Regions from separate parts of the Alishewanella sp. WH16-1 genome, predicted to be linked through region 1. Evidence: predicted binding sites of a transcription regulator. Region 1 holds the regulator's gene; the other holds the start of a gene.
What was found. Region 1 encodes FNR, which switches genes on or off when oxygen is low (the NO sensors DNR and NnrR bind a similar motif). Its sites were predicted from a motif close to TTGATCTAGATCAA; they were not measured.
Positions count from the first base shown of each region.

Region 2: the regulator FNR is predicted to act here: its motif matches at 4,165-4,178, upstream of apt (adenine phosphoribosyltransferase).

Region 1 covers NZ_LCWL01000003.1:40,449-49,121, forward strand. Annotated here, with positions in the region: gene AAY72_RS00800 (sodium:alanine symporter family protein) at 1-140, opposite strand, end outside; gene AAY72_RS00805 (YSC84-related protein) at 308-868, shown strand; gene AAY72_RS00810 (pyridoxal phosphate-dependent aminotransferase) at 922-2,139, opposite strand; gene AAY72_RS00815 (glucosaminidase domain-containing protein) at 2,364-3,230, shown strand; gene ttcA (tRNA 2-thiocytidine(32) synthetase TtcA) at 3,290-4,207, opposite strand; gene uspE (universal stress protein UspE) at 4,285-5,217, opposite strand; gene fnr (fumarate/nitrate reduction transcriptional regulator Fnr) at 5,375-6,079, opposite strand; gene AAY72_RS00835 (sulfite exporter TauE/SafE family protein) at 6,116-6,790, opposite strand; gene ccoS (cbb3-type cytochrome oxidase assembly protein CcoS) at 6,780-6,992, opposite strand; gene AAY72_RS00845 (heavy metal translocating P-type ATPase) at 6,989-8,673, opposite strand, start outside.
Region 2 covers NZ_LCWL01000135.1:12,505-21,177, forward strand. Annotated here, with positions in the region: gene htpG (molecular chaperone HtpG) at 1-20, opposite strand, end outside; gene recR (recombination mediator RecR) at 132-734, opposite strand; gene AAY72_RS14320 (YbaB/EbfC family nucleoid-associated protein) at 740-1,066, opposite strand; gene dnaX (DNA polymerase III subunit gamma/tau) at 1,137-3,362, opposite strand; gene apt (adenine phosphoribosyltransferase) at 3,404-3,952, opposite strand; gene AAY72_RS14335 (TonB-dependent receptor domain-containing protein) at 4,295-7,201, opposite strand; gene AAY72_RS14340 (S9 family peptidase) at 7,492-8,673, opposite strand, start outside.

The sequences.
Region 1 (8,673 bases):
AAGATGATAGCGCCACTGATCAACCAAATCATTACCAGCGGAATATCAACGCCATTAAACGAAAAGGCATAAAACACCACTGAGGCAAGTTGGTTGGTAAAGGCTTCAAAACTGGCCTGAAATGAAAATTCAGCAGACATATTGCTATCCGGATGGCTGTAATCTGGCAGAGCATACCTGCTCAGACCAGAACTGACAACCATTGCTCAGTTGGACAGCGATGATTTGCGATTAACCGCGGATTCAGATAGTTGGGCTAAGCTTAATCCGTTCAGGGTCAAGCAGACCGCGTTAAAGGAGAACTGTAATGTGGATTCGAACTAGTTTGATGGTGTTATTGCTGTGGGTATTGCAAGGCTGTGCTGCCGGCATTAATGCCACCCCGGCAGAACAGCGTGCTGCCATCACTGAGATGCGCCAGCAGGTACTCAACGACCTATACCGCGAAAAAACCAGTGCTCGGGCGGAAGTGGCGGCGGCTCCCGGTTATGCGGTATTTAGCAATGCTAATGTCAATCTGATTCTGGCGAGTTTTGGCGGCGGCTATGGCGTGGTTCGCAATAATCGCAGCGGTGCCGATACCTATATGAAAATGGGCGAGGTTGGCGTCGGTCTGGGAGCGGGTGTCAAAGACTTCCGGCTGGTACTGGTGTTTCATACTGAGCGGGCGCTACAACGCTTTATTGAACAGGGCTGGGCTTTCGGCGCTCAGGCCGATGCTGCCGCCAAAGCCGGCGATAAAGGCGCCGCGGTTGGCGCCGAAGCCAGTGTCGATGAGGTGACTATTTATCAGTTTACCGAAACGGGGCTGGCATTGCAGGCCACCATTAAAGGCACCAAGTTCTGGGTCGATGATAAACTAAATTAGGTGTCCGGGGTGACAGAGGCGGCCGCTAACGCGGCCGCGATTTGCAACAACAGTTAATATTGACTGTAGCTCTGTAAAAACTGGCCGAGGCGGCTAATCGCCTGGGTCAGTTGTTCTTTATGCGGCAGCGTGACAATACGGAAATGATCCGGCTCTGGCCAGTTAAAAGCCCGGCCATGCACCAGTAGTACCTTATGCTGGCGCAGAAAATCCAGTACAAAGAGCTCATCGTCCTGAATCCGGTATTTTTTAAGATCGATCTTCGGAAACAGATACATTGCCCCCTTGGGGCGCATACAGCTGATGCCATCAATTTCGGTCACCAGCTTGTGCGCCAGATCCATCTGATCGTATAAGCGTCCACCCGGTACCACCAGCTCATTAATACTCTGATAGCCACCCAGTGCCGTTTGCACCGCATGTTGACAGGGTACATTGGCACAAAGCCGCATCGATGCCAAAATATTCAAACCCTCAATATACTGCCGTGCCGCCTGCTTGGCGCCGGAGATAAATAACCAACCGATGCGAAAGCCGGCGATGCGGTAATTCTTCGATAAGCCACCAAAGGTCAGCATCACCAGGTCATCGGCCAAGGCCGCCGTGCTAACGTGCTCAGTACCGTCATACAGCACCTTGTCGTATATCTCGTCACTTAGCACCACCAGTTTATGTTCACGGGCGATTTGCAGTAATTGCCGTAAAAATGCCGCGTCATAGACTGCACCGGTCGGATTATTCGGATTGATTAGCACTAGGGCGCGGGTTTTTTTGCTGATCTTTGCCTTGATATCATCCAGTGCCGGCAACCAATCCTGCTGCTCATCACAGAGGTAATGGACTGCCTTACCACCCGCCAGATTCACCGCCGCCGTCCACAGCGGGTAGTCCGGCATTGGCACCAGTACCTCATCACCGTTGTTCAGCAGTGCCTGTAATGACATCAGGATCAGCTCAGAGACGCCGTTACCGATATAGACATCATCCGCATCGGCACCCAGAATGCCACGCTGCTGGTAATACTGTGCAACGGCGACCCGCGCCGGGTAAATACCCTGCGAGTCGGAATAACCCTGGGCGGTTGGCAGGTTATGGATCACATGCTTGAGAATTTCATCCGGCGCTTCAAAGCCAAAGGGCGCCGGATTGCCAATATTTAATTTCAGAATGCGGTGGCCTTCCTCTTCCATGCGTTTTGCTTCGCGTGCCACCGGGCCACGAATATCGTAACAAACTCCATCCAGTTTATTTGACCGTTCTACCGCTTTCATTTTGTTCGCCTGACTCTTCAATTTGGGGTTGTTTATCCATCCAGACCGCTAAAGCTGCCCAGTGCAGTGTTTATCAGTAAACAAATATTTGCAATATTTTCAGGCAATAAAATACAAAAAAAGCCGACTGCGAACTTTTTGTTCGAATCTAAGCCTTATAGGCGGTAGAATATGCGGCTATTTTGGGTTTAACTGAAACGATCTGTTGCTTTAAAAGGTGGTGAATGCTCTTAATCCGTAACCTGATTCTGGTGCTGTTTTGGCTGTTAGTGGCGGTGGCTACCTTTAGTCCTTTTAGTGAACTGGAACCAGTAAAAGAGCCTGAAGCACTGGAGGAATGGCAAATTCCAAGCCGGCTAACCGCCTTATCGGATGCCGACCAAAAGAAGTTGTTGCAGCGGCTCGCTTATCCGAAGGCAGCGATCCCAAAGCAGCCGTTACCTGATTTCAATACCATCGCGAATGTCGATCGCAAGAAACAAGCGTTTTTTGACTATCTGAGGCCGCATGTCAAACGCGAAAATCAGCGTTTATTGTGGTTACGTGAACAGCTGCTGGAGATTGCCGAGAAAAAGCAGAAAAACTTAAGACTCAGCATTGAGGAATATGCGTTTCTGTATAGCTTGTATGACGAGTTTAAGTTAGACGTGGCAGAGACGGATCAGGAAACCCTGGCTGAGCTATTACTGCGGGTAGATGTGATCCCGGAAAGTTTAGTCTTAATGCAAGCAGCAAATGAGTCTGCCTGGGGCACCAGCCGTTTTGCCATAGAGGGTTATAATTTCTTCGGCCAGTGGTGTTTTCGCGAGGGCTGTGGCCTGATCCCGCTAAACCGGGCCGAAGATCAGTTTCACGAGGTCGCGAAATTCGACAGTCCGGCAGCCAGTATCCGCAGTTATTTTTATAATCTGAATACCTTTCATACTTACGAGCAGTTGCGGCAGATCCGCGCACAACACCGTGCTGAAAACCGGCCTCTGCGTGGTGAAGCCCTGGCACATGGTTTGAGTGCCTACTCTGAGCGCGGTCATGAATATATCGAAGAAATTACCGCGATGATTCGTTTTAACCGTCGTCTACTGGAAGATTAAGCGATAAAAAAGCCTGCTCAACTGAGCAGGCCTGGTGTTGCTGCCGTAGCCTGTTACGCTCAGCTTAATTCCACTGCCTGATGCACAATTAACTCGTCATCTTCCTGCTCGAAACCTACTGGTACGCTAGGTACTGCAACCTTATCAAAGGCGGTATCACCATCGCTGAGCAGAGCGCTTTCTTTGCTAATCGCCGCAAAATCAAACAGCGTTTTATCGGCCAGATGGGACGGCACAATGTTCTGCATTGCCTGAAACATGGTTTCAATCCGGCCCGGGAAACGTTTATCCCAGTCCTGCAGCATTTCTTTTACCACCTGCCGCTGCAACCCGTCCTGTGAGCCACAGAGGTTACACGGGATAATCGGGAAAGCCTTGGCTTGCGAATATTTTTCGATATCCTTTTCTTTGCAGTAAGCCAAAGGCCGGATCACGATATGTTCGCCGTTATCACTGATCAGTTTGGGCGGCATCGATTTCATCTTGCCGCCATAAAACATATTTAAAAACAAGGTTTCCAGCATATCATCGCGGTGGTGGCCGAGGGCGATTTTAGTTGCGCCCAGTTCTTTGGCAGTGCGGTACAAAATACCACGGCGCAGGCGTGAACACAGCGAGCAGGTCGTTTTGCCCTCTGGGATCTTTTCCTTGACGATGGCATAGGTATCTTCAGTAACAATTTTAAAGTCGACGCCAATGGCTGTCAGATACTCTGGCAGCACATGCGCCGGGAACCCCGGTTGTTTCTGATCAAGATTCACCGCCACAATACTGAAATTAATTGGCGCCGATTGTTGCAGATTCAGCAGAATATCCAGCAGGGTATAAGAGTCTTTACCGCCGGATAAACACACCATCACCTTGTCGCCTTCACTGATCATGCCAAAATCAGCAATGGCCTGGCCAACGTTACGGCGCAGCCGTTTGTGCAGTTTATTCAGATTGTATTGGGCTTTCGCTTGCGCGGCGTGAGACATCATTAACTACCAGACAGAAAAAAGGCGCACATTATACCCAAGGGTGCGCCTACGCAAAAGAGGAATAGGATCCTGCTCTAGGATTTCTCCAGCGGACAGACAAAGTTTTCCGGTTTTAACGCCAAGACATCGCAGTCCAAACGGTCAATCACATGCTCGGCGGTATTGCCGATAATGGCAGCCGATAAACCGGTTCGGCCGATGGTACCAATTAATACCATTTCCGCATCCAGCTTCCGCGCTAGTTTCGGGATCACATCTTCTGGCATACCCTCCAGCACATGACACTGGTCCGCCGGAATCGCATAGTCATCGGCGAGCAGCTTGACGGCTTCTTTATGGTGGCGCTGCATAGTGCTGTTATATTCCTGCGGATTAAACTCCGGGATTTCGATGGCGATATTAACCGGCGTACCCGGATAGGCATTGACCAGATGTACCTTGGCGTGCAGCAATTCAGCCATTTGTAACGCTTTAGTAATTACGCGTTTATTTAATGATTTATGATGTTCTTGTTCGCTGCCGGCATTAACTGCGGCGATAATATTTCCTTGCTCCGGCCAGGCGTGTTCTTTTACCAGCAATACCGGGCAGGGACACTTGCGTAAAATATGCCAGTCAGTTGGGGTAAAAATCATCGATTTCAGTACGTCATGATCATGAGTACCTTTAATGACTAAGTCGAAGTTATGCTCCAGTACCGCCTTGACCACGGCTTCGAAAGGTCTGTTGTGCCAAACCACCTGTATCGCAATGTCGAGCCCGGCGGCCGTTGCCGGTGCTAATAAACTGCTAAGCCAGATTTCACGATCCTTAATCACCGCTTGTTTCATGGCTTCGCGCTCATCACCGGACAACATGGTGGTCATTTCGTAAGAGAACTCGTATACCGACAGAAAGGCCGTTAATTTACCGCCTTGTTTGCGGGTTAGTTCCAGCGCACGATCCAGCGCTTTTTGCTGTTCCGTAGTTGGATCCAGTACCACTAAAACATTGTTGTAAATCGACATAATATCTCCGGCTATCCATTCTAACTCACCTAAGTGTAGTCAAAATAACCGGAGTTGGTAGCGGGGCCTTTGTGTTAAATCAATAAACAAGCAACAAAGTTAAAGCGGCGTTGCGGCGCAATAGGCGTTGTTGCTTTACTGAAATCAATATGGGGGGTTAGCAATTCCCTGCCAGATTATTTAGTGCCGACGCATCAAGAATGGTAATCAGTTTACCGTCGACATCAATAATCTGATCTTTATGCAGTTTACTCAGCAAACGGCTGATGGTTTCCACGGTTAAGCCCAGATAATTACCGATATCACTGCGGGTCATCGTCAGACGGAAAGCCTTAGACGAAAAGCCCCGGTTACCGTAGCGTGATGCCAGATGATTGAGGAAGGTCGCCAGTTTTTGCTCGGCAGTTTTCCGGTTTAACAACAGCAACATTTGCTGATCTGCCTGAATGTCCTGGCTCATCAGCCGCATCATTTGTTGCCGTAATTTGGGCAGTTGATCTAATAACAGTTCGAGATTATTGAACGGGATTTCACAAATCATTCCGGTTTCCAGCGCTTCAGCGTAACTGACGTGTTGCTGGGTGTTGATCGCATCAAAACCGATAATATCGCCGGGCAAATGGAAGCCGGTAATTTGTTGCTCACCCTGTTCGGTCAGGGTAAAGGTTTTAAAGGATCCGGTACGCACGGCGAACAGCGATTTTAGTGCGGTGCCACTTTCAAACAGAATATCGCCTTTATGCAGCGGGCGTTTACGCTGGATAATGTCATCCAGCTTGGTCATTTCCTGATCGTTAAGTGAAAATGGCAGGCACAGCTGGCTAAAACCACAATCCTGACAATTAATCGCCGAGCGTTGCATCGAATGGATCCTAAAGTCCCTAATATGACTGCTAGCTTAAAAAACTAACCTCTGCAAAGCAAGCCATATCGTATAAAAGCCATAGATAGCCAGTATAGCCGCAGTCGCATAACGAAACAGCATATTTGCTTTGAGCTGACGTAAGGCGTTGGCTGCGCTGCCAACGGCGAGAAGAGCGGGCAGGGTACCGATGCCAAAGCCAAGCATCAGGGCGGCACCCTTTAGCGCACTGCCGCTGGCCAGACTCCAGCTTAAGGTGGAGTAAACCAGGCCACAGGGCAGAAAGCCCCATAACAGGCCATAGCGGTAAGCTTTGCTGGCGGAATCCAGTGGTAACAGCGCTTTGCTCAGTGGCTGTAGCCGCTGCCATAGGCCCTGACCAACCTTTTCTAATCGGGTTAAACCAAACCAGAGCCGGCTAATGTACAGCGCCATGGCAATCAGCAGCAAGCCGGCAAGCAAACGCAGCCATAGCATGGATGCCCCGGTCACTTGCATCGCCGTAATACCAAAATAGCCAACCAGGGCGCCGAACAAGGCGTAAGTCGTTAAGCGTCCGGCACTGAGTAACAATGGAAAGTACCAGCCGTGACGGCGTTGTTCTGCCGGTACACTCAGTTGTAAGGCACTGGCGATACCGCCGCACATTACCAGGCAATGACTGCTCCCCAACAAACCAATCAGTATAGCGGCGAGAAAATCAGGGCTCATCTTGGCGCGACGGGCTGTTATGGTTTGGCTGCTGGCGCGGGTTGTCAGACTGCACCTGCTGCTTATCCTCATCAAACAGGATGCTTAAGCCTTCTTTTTCCAAATCTTCAAACTGTTTTGAGCGTACCGCCCAAAAGAAAATCCAGATACCGATGGCGACAAATAAAATGGCAATCGGGATCAGTACATAAATAATGCTCATTTCTTCAGTAACCTTAACGAGTTAGATACCACCAGCAAGGAGCTGAAGGACATACCAATCACGGCAATATAAGGTGATACAAAGCCTGCTACCGCCAATGGAATAATAATCAGATTATAGCCTACCGACCAGCCAAGGTTTTGTTTGATGGTACGGGCGCTTTGTTTACCACCGGCAACTAAATCTAATACCAGGCTGACATCTGGCTTTAACAGCACCACATCGGCCTGGTTTTTTGATAAATCCGCGCCTGAGTGCACGGCGACAGAGATATGGGCGGCATTAAAGCCAGGGCTGTCATTAATGCCATCGCCAAGCATTAAGACTTTATGGCCATCGGCAATCAGTTGCTGGATCTGCGCGACTTTTTGCTCTGGCGAGCAGCCCTTTACCATAAAATCTAACTGCAGCTGCTGGCTGATCTGCTCTGCTTGCTCAGAGCTGTCGCCGGTCAACATGCCTAAACGATAACCCTGTTGCTGCAGTTTGGCGACCAGTGCCGGCACTTCCGCCCGGATCTGATCACTCAGCTCTACCGCAGCAATCGGCTCGCCATCGATCACCAGATATACCATCGCATTGCTGACTTCGCTCAATTGACAAAACGCCGCACTGCCGACTTTAAGCTGTCGTTGTTGCCAGCTGCCACTGATCCCAGCGCCAACGGCGACGCTCACCTGCTGCAGTTGCAATGGTTCGGTCAGATACGGAGCAAAGGCCCGGGCGATGGGATGCTCGGAATAGCGCTCCAGATTGGCAATGAAATTCAGCACCTCAGCTTCACCGTATTGCGTACTGAGTAAGGTGACCTGGCAGACACTAAACTGGCCTTCGGTAAGGGTACCGGTTTTATCGAACACGATATGGCTGATTTCTGGCAAGGTTTCCAGCGCCTGAGAATTTTTAATCAGGATCCCCTGACGGTTTAAGCGTGCTAAGGCACAGGTAATAGCGGTGGGGGTTGCCAGGCTGAGTGCACAAGGGCAGGTGGCAACTAAGACCGACAAGGTAACCCAGAATGCCCGGTCCGGGTTCCACCAGAAATACCATAAACCAAAGGTCAATACCGCTATTACCAGTAAGCGTTCGACAAAGTATTTTGCCAGCTGGTCAGTTTTTTCCACCAACCGCGGTTTTTGATTTAGCGTCTGCTGCTGCAACTGGATAATCTGGCCCAGGCGGGAGTGTGCCAAGGCCTCGCTAACGCGAATTTTCAGCAAACCATCATGATTGATACTGCCTGCCAGTACTGTATCGCCGGGCCCTTTACTAATGGGCCGGTATTCACCGGTTAGCATCGATTCATCAACCGAGCTTTGCCCCTCTGTGACGATACCATCAGCTGGCAGGGTTTCGCCGGCTTTGACCAGGATCAGATCGTCAGGTTGCAACCGGCGCGCCGAGGCACTGGTTGGGCCCTGCTCAGTTAATAAAGTGGCGGTGACCGGCATAATCTTTAGCAGGTTGCTGGTGGCCTCTCGTGCCTGGGCCCGGGCGCGGTATTCAAAAAACTTACCCAACTGCAGCAGAAAAGTAAACATACAGACCGATTCAAAATAGACTTCACCGGTATGAAACAGCGTGGCATAAGACGAGGCGAAAAAGGTATACCAGAGCGCCAGACTAACCGGCACATCCATATTCATCTGCCTGGCTTTAATGCTGCGCCAGGCACTGAGAG
Region 2 (8,673 bases), on a different contig from region 1:
TTGGCAGTGGTCTCACTCATCTTGGGGTCCTCTATAGGTATAACGAGACAAAAAGACGGCGCGGCGCGCCGATAACAGCACCAGATATGGGGGTATTCAGGATGATTTCAAGAGTGGATTAACAGCACTAACTAAAAACGTTTACGCCCAGACAGCGCGTGCGCCAGGGTAGTACCGTCGATATATTCCAGTTCACCGCCCACCGGCAGGCCTTGCGCGAGGCGGGTGACAGTGCACTGATATTGCTGACACAGCTCAGCAATATAAAACGCAGTGGCTTCCCCTTCGACCGTCGGATTGGTAGCCAGAATCACTTCACTGATACCGCCACTGGCCAGTTGCTTCGCCAGTAGGTCAAGGCCGAGTTGCTCCGGGCCTATGCCATCGAGCGGCGATAGATAACCCATCAACACAAAGTAACGGCCCTGAAATTGTCCGGTTTGCTCGATCGCCAGTTGGTCAGCTGCTGACCCAACGATGCACAGGGTTTCCGCCTCAGCACGGCGCGGATCGCTGCAAATAGCACACAGCGCCTGTTCACTAAAGGTGCGGCATTGCTGACATTGACCAATGCCGTTCATCGCAGCAGTTAAAGCCGCCCCAAGCCTGGCGCCGCCACTGCGATTACGCTCCAGCAGTTGTAATGCCATGCGCTGGGCCGATTTCGGGCCCACCCCCGGCAACACGCGTAGTGCATCAATCAACTGCTGTAACAGCGGCGGGAGCTTAGCCATAATGCTTAGAAAGGTAACTTCATACCTGGCGGCAATTGTAACCCGCCGGTGATTTTCGCCATTTGTTCTTTATTGTTTTCTTCAACCCGACGCACCGCATCATTTAATGCCGCGGCAATCAGATCTTCCAGCATTTCTTTGTCATCACTCATCAGACTGTCATCAATGCTGACACGGCGCACATTGTGGTTACCGGTCATGGTGACTTTAACCAGGCCCGCGCCGGCTTCACCCGTGACTTCCATATTGGCAATTTCGGCCTGCATCTTCTGCATCTTATCCTGCATGGCCTGTGCTTGTTTGAGCATATTGCCCATACCGCCTTTAAACATAATTCTCTCTCTCTGTTAGGAACTGACAAAGCTGGCGACAAGATAATGACTCGGCGCCAAAATTACAAGGTTAATTCACCTGCAGGGTGTCCAACTGCAGCTCGGCGGCAAAGCGCAGCTGGATCTCTTGCAGCTTAGGATCCTGCTGCAATAACCGGCTGACGTAGTCCTTACGCTCCTGCTCGATCTGCTGTTGGATCGCCAGTGGCGTGTTTAGCACCTGCTCCTGATACTCAATCGCCAGCTCGAAACCCGCCGGAAATACCGGCGCAATCGCCTGGTACAATTTAGTACGAAAAGCCGGGTTATCCAGATGTTGCTGATGCCGTGCGACGGTGAGCAATACCTGCTGCCCTTGCTGGCTGAGCGCACTATTTAACAGATACAGACGTAATAAACCACCGAGCTCTAATTGCTCAATCAATCTAGCCCAGGCATCCACCTGCGCCGCAAACCGAATCGAAAAGCGTTGCTCATCCGGCAACTCGGTATCCGCCGCTGGCAAAGGTTCGAAGCTTTGCTGTTGCCACCAGGCTTCTGACAGCTGCGCTTGCTCACTCAGCTCGTCGTTGCTGAGCTCAGCGAGCTGCTCGTTAAACGCCTCGCTAACATCAACTTCGGCTTGGCTGGCGGTATAACCAGCATATTCCGCTGCGGCGACAGCGTCTGTTGCGATCGCGACGGAAGGCGAAGCAAGCTCTGCCGATTCAGGTTTTACCGCGGCGGCTGTCGGCACCGCAACAGTCGTGGCTTCCAATCTCACCGGCGCAGAGGAGGCTGCAACTGAGGCTGAGAGTGATGGGTCTGTCTGCTGCGGCGCCGGTTGGCGCTCAAACTTTTTTGTTGCCGCTTCCTGCGCTGCATTGGTTGTTGGCAGTGCCAAACCACGTCGGGCCATAATCCGCGCCGTTACGGCATCAATCTGCGTGGCCGGCTCTGCTGTACTGTTGGCCTGAACATTGCCAGTATACCCGGCAGGCGGCGTCTCGGGCTTTATTGCTGTTACTGCTGCAGATGTTGCTGTGGTCCCGGCTGCAGGCTGTGGCAGCGCCCCGGCAGTCTGTGCCAAAGTCGGGCCTTCCTGAGGCATGACAGCTGTTACAGCAACGGCTGGCGCTACTGCTGCCGGACCCGGCGTTGATACTTCCGGTTGATTTGCTGGCAGTACCGCGCCTGACTTGGAAGCTGGCATCTTTTGCGGTGGCGTGGTCTGTGTCGCCGGCACAAAGGCTAAAGCACGAAGCAGCGCCATCTCCAGGCCAATAGCGGGCTCTGGTGCATAGGGTAAATCTCTTTTCCCACTCACCAATAGCTGATAATACAACTGCAGCGCTTCCGGGGTCTGACTGGCCGCAAACTGACGAATGGCGTCGGCATAGTCACTATGTTCAGCAGCGGCAGGTTCAAATTGGGTTAACGCTGTCAGATGCAGCAGCGCCAACAAATCATCCAGCACCTGCAGATAGTCAGCTTGCTGACTCAGTAATTGTTGCAGGCTATGCTGTATCGCAGCCAGATCGGCGGCGAATAAACTCTGTAGTAACTGCAGTGCCCAACTGGTATCCAGTAAACCGAGCATCTCCCGCACCGGCTGTAACTTCACCGCACCATTGCCAAGGGCAATCGCCTGATCGGTCAGGCTGAGGGAGTCCCGCAAACTGCCTTTGGCCGCTTTGGCCAGCAGGGCTAAAGCCGCATCATCGAATGGCAGTTGCTCGGCCTGCAGTACTGTGGCCAGATGCTGCTGAATTTGTGCTACCGTTAAGGCCTTTAAACTAAACTGCAAGCAACGCGACAGTACAGTAACCGGCAGCTTTTGTGGATCGGTGGTGGCGAGTAAGAACTTCACATGCGGTGGCGGCTCTTCCAGCGTCTTTAACAAGGCGTTAAAGCTGTGCCGCGACAGCATATGCACTTCGTCTATCAGGTATACCTTGTAACGGCCCCGGCTTGGTGCATATTGCACATTGTCCAGCAAGTCGCGGGTATCTTCGACCTTAGTCCGCGATGCGGCGTCGATTTCCATTAAATCAACATAGTTACCGCCATCTATCTCTAAGCAGGTGCTACATTGACCACAGGGCGTTGCGGTAATACCGGTCTCACAGTTCAGACTTTTGGCGAAAATGCGGGCGATGGTGGTTTTACCGACACCCCGGGTGCCGGTAAATAAATAGGCATGATGTAAACGGGCGCTATTGAGCGCATTGGCCAGCGCTGTTTTCACATGCTGCTGTCCCACCAGTTCACTAAATTGGCGTGGCCGCCATTTTCTGGCCAGAACCTGATAACTCATGCCGGCATCCTGTCTTGTTGCGAAGTAACGCTAGCCTAACCCTATTCGCCGTGATACTCAACCAGACTACACAGGGTTAAACCGAGCTTTTCTAAGCGTGCAACACCGCCCAGTTCTGGTAAGGCGATTACAAAGGCGGCATCAGCTACAGTGCCACCTAAGCGACGTACCAGTTTTACCGTGGCGTCAATGGTGCCGCCGGTGGCCAGTAAATCGTCAACCAACAGCACTTTATCGCCGGCTACGATAGCGTCAGCGTGTAATTCCAGCGCATCTTCGCCGTATTCCAATGAATAGGCCTGTGAAATACGCTCGCGTGGTAACTTGCCCGGTTTACGTACCGGTACAAAGGCCACTCCCAGCGCATAAGCTAAAGGGGCACCAAAAATAAAGCCGCGCGATTCAGTACCAATAATTTTGGTAATGCCGGCATCCTGATAACGGGCGACAAAGGCATCAATCACTTTTTTAAAGCTGGGGCCATCCTGCATCAGACTGGTCACATCGCGAAAAGTAATGCCCGGTTTCGGATAATTCTCAACCGTTTTAATTACCTGCTGCAATTCGATAGCAAGCTGTTGGTAGTCCATCTCTATACCCTTAAATCAATACAGACAAAAAAGCCGCCCCGGTGGCGGCTCATACCCGATGTAACCTTACTTTCAGGAAAGTAACTGGATCCAGCGGAGGATCGGGGCCAGACACAACAGGCCAGCGAAACAAATAACGAATAATATTAACTGCTTCAGGTCGAAGCTGTCTTTAAAGTTTTCATCAGCCATACTGCTTTACCGCCTACATGTTGATCTAAATCAAAACCGGCGCCTATGGTAATGAATTTCGTCGCCTTTGAAAAGCGCAACCGCGAAAAGAAAAGCCCCGGCTGTGCGTAGCCGGGGCTTTAAGGTACTTAGTAACCTAAGGGAGTTAGATTAGAAGTCGTAAGACACGGTTACGAATAACCGACGACCTAAATAATCCAGTTGTGATGCAAACAGCGGTACGTTACCAACAACGTTCAGCGCAGCTGGGCTGGCAACTGGTGGTTGCTTATCGAACGCATTCGCAATACCGGCAGTCACATTCATGCTATCCCAGAACGTAGTAGAAGCTGAGAACGCATGCAGAATGTAGGTTGGTGTTTCCGCCAGGAAAGTTACATTCTCACCACGGTAAGTAGTGCGGTTACCATTAGCATACAGATGGTAGTTTGAAGTACTACCATAGTAGTTCATGGTCCAGTTAAACTGCCAGTCATCACGACGCAGTGTAGTACGCAGGGTACCCACTTCACGTGGGTTACCAACCCGGGTGATGTACTTCAGCGGCTCAACATCAGCAGCGAACTGCTTGTAGTTACGCTCGATTTGCTGGGTATGCTCTAAGCGCACGCTTAAATCACCGAAAGAGAAAGTATCACGGTAAGTTAAGGTATAGTCGATACCACGTACAGTTTGCTCAGCGGTGTTCAGATAACCACCACGTACTTCAGCCACACCCCAGTCGCCATCCATACCGGTACGACGGGTGATTTGACGACAGAATGGTTCATTAGCAAAACCGCGCTCAGACAGGTAACAGTTGCTTAATACCGCAGCGCCACCGACGTTAGTGATCTGATCGTTAATTACCACATCATAGTAATCTACCGATAAACCAAACTTATTCTCAGGGCTGGTATAAACGATACCTAAACCTTTCGATACTGAGGTTTCCGCTTCCAGTACACCTTTACCACCACCGGTAATTGAGGTCATTGAGGAACCGACACCCGCGATATAGCTCTCTGGTACACCAGCAGCCTGACAGTTAGCGCGCAGGAACTGGTTATCACTTTCAACCCAGTTGATACAAGGGTCGCTAACCTGACCTAAGAAGCCAGTCTGGCTATCCAGGAATAGTTCAAACAGTGCTGGGGCACGGAATGAACTACCACGGTAAGCCCGGATACGCCACTCGTCAGTTAAGGCCCAGTTTAAGCCCACTTTATAAGTTGTACCGGTACCGTAGGTGTTCACATCATTCCAACGGCCTGATACGGTCATATCCAGCGCTTGTACTAAAGGCATTTCACGCAGTAATGGTACGTTAAACTCCGCATAAGCCGCTTTAGTGGTAGAACGACCTTTAGTGATATTAGCACCGCTCAGGCCCCAGGAGTTGCCACGACGGGTTTCAATACCCGGGGTATCCTTGATTAGATCAGTCTGATAGCTGACACCATAAGCAGTACTGACCATACCGGCTGGTAATTCAAATAAATCACCAGTCAGATAGAAGTCAACGGTATCCTGCTTATAGTAGGTCATACCGATATCTTCACCCATCAGGAAGTCACGGGCGCCTTGGCTCATATTACCATTGATAAATTGTGGATCGAACCACTCAACGGCATAGCAAGGACGATTTGACAGTGGCGTTACGTCGTTACAGGCTTCACCGCGCAGTACGCGCTGTGATTTTAGCATCGCATCACGCAGGAAAATATCTTGTTTATATTCACCTTTGTTAAATGAACGCTGATAAGAGAAGTTCCAGTACCAGTCACCAAACTCACCCTCAAAGCCCGCTACAGCACGGGTATAATCGATAGTCGTCTGGTTTTTATAGTGATCAGTAATCGCTACCGCTAACAAAGTGGTGTCACCACCCCAGCCCGGCACTAAATTGGCAGGTATATACCCATAATCCTGGGTAAAGATCTGGCGTACGCTGGCAATATCAGTGGTCCGGCTGCTGTGCAGTAATTCACCGAACATTGATACTTTATCACTGATATCGTAGTTACCCTGCAGGAACACCGAACCCACTTTAGATTCCGGGATCATGGTAGAGTTACGCTGGAACGGATGCTGACCATCTAACCAACCATCGGTTTCTTTGTTGTGACCAGCCCAGAAATAACCATTCGGGTGAGTTAGTGGTACTGGGAAAGTAGAACTTGCCGCTGGGAAGCCATAACCTTGATAGTCATACAGGAAACGACCACCACGGTTACTCCAGATACCATAGCCAGTACCGTTACAATGATACTCACCGGTACGTGGGTCGATAGGGTCAGCCCGCTCGCCAGTGGTGGCATTAAATAGCATCCGCTCGTTACAGTTAAAGTAATCGCGATCGTCACGGATTAAACCGGTATTGACGTTATAGTCAGCCACAATTTGCCATGAACCACGGTCAAAGGTTTCACCGTAAGTACCGTTAATACGGTAAGTTTCACCGCCTGATTCGAATGGCTTGCTACCTGAAACGGTAATATTAGCGGTGTCGTCACGCTTGGTAATAATGTTGATTACACCGGCAACAGCGTCTGAACCGTAAAGTGATGAGGCGCCGTCTTTCAGAATTTCAACCCGATCAATGGCTGATACAGGTAAGGCGTTCATATCAAAAGCAGAAACCTGACCACGGGTACCGGCAGGGCCTGCACGACGGCCGTTTAATAATACCAGCGTACGGTTTGAACCCAGACCACGCATTGAGATAGATTCAGCACCGGCACCACCAGAGGTGACGAAGCCCACAGAGTACGCAGAAATCAGCTGGTCAGAACCGGCTGCCACGGTAGAAGTACGCAGTAATTCACCCAGCGTATTTAAACCTGAATCTTTCGCAATCTCAGCAGTGATGATAGTAACCGGGTTAGCCTGATCCAGGCCGTCGGTGCGGATCCGAGAGCCTACGATCTGAATACGTTCTGGCTTCTCGTCTTTTTTGGCGGTTTCTTCGTTATCAGTTTCTTGGGCTGCAACTGAGCCAGCGAAGGCCAGTGTTGAAGCAGCACCAAAGGCCATAGCCAGGCGAACAGCCTTGCTTAGCTTGTTATTGGTGAACATAGTAAACTCCCTGGATAACTCTTATTAGATGAGTATCTCGTTATTTATTTTTGTCAGACGCATCCCTGAGAAAGGCCTGAAGCGCATCATTCGATTTGCAACCGAACAATATCGGTTAATAATATGCAGCAAAAAAAAATAGGGTCAAGCCTTTAAGCAGGTATTTAGTCGCAAAGCTGCAACTTTTTTTTCTATTTCAGGTCACGCGCTTAACCTAAGCGGGAGCAAGGGCAGCGGCGGGTCGGCAGCAACCGACCAACCGCTGATTTTTCACGATAAACAGCAAAATGTTAATTAGGTTTAGCCTTAGCTGCTGCACCAATATGCTGGTTAAAAAATTGCAGCATCTTATCGTACAACTCGACCCGGTGCGCCACCTGATAAAAACCATGGCCGTCTTCTTTAACCAACCATTGATAATCTTTACCCGCCTGATCTAAGGCCTTACGTAAATTATTGGCATGGATTATTGGCACCCGCACATCTTTGGAGCCGTGTACAATAAATAACGGCACCTGAATTTTATCGACATGATGTACCGGTGAGATCGCTTGCAGGGATTCCTGGTCGGCGCCAACATGAGAGCGGATAAATTGCCCGATATTGCGGCTGCGGCTAGCATCTGAACCATCACCTTTAAAGAATAACGGCATATCATAGACACCGACATAGCCTACAGCGCAGCGATATAATTCCGGATCTTTGATTACGCCCCAAATTGCAGCATAACCGCCATAACTACCGCCGTAGATACAAATGCGGTTTGGATCCGCAATGCCTTGTGCTACTGCCCACTTTACCGCATCGGCAACATCATCTTGCATCGCCCGTCCCCACTGTAAACGGCCAGCACGTTCGAAATCGTCGCCATAGCCACCAGAACCACGGAAGTTAACCTGTAAACTGGCATAACCATGGTGGGCAAAGAATTGCGCTTCAGCATTAAAGCCCCAATTATCATAAACGCCAAAGGGGCCACCATGGACGTTGATAATCAGCGGCAACTGACTGGTTTTACCCGCGGGTAAGGTTAGATAGCCATGTAATGCCAGGCCATCCCGAGCGGCCAGTGTAACCGGCTGCATCGGCACCAACTGCTCAGCTTTTAAATTTGGCTTTACCGAAGCAAGATAACGGGCTTGTTTCTTCACCAAATCGTACAAATAAAATTCGCCGGGATTACGATCAGAGCTGACGCGGAATAAGGCTAGCTGACCTTTTTCGTCAAAAGAGGAAATGGTGACCAATTGCTCCGCAAACGCCTGTTTCAAACCGGCGAGCAATAAGGTATCCGGATGGCTGGTATTAATAAATTCGAACTCAGCCTTACCTGCCATATAGTCAATCGCCAGCAACTCGCCGTCATGGCCTCTGGACCGGCCGTCGATATCTGAATAATCGTGTCTGGCTACCAGATTGAGTGATTTATCCTCGAAGTTGTACGCAAATAAACCGTCCCGATCACCGGTCGC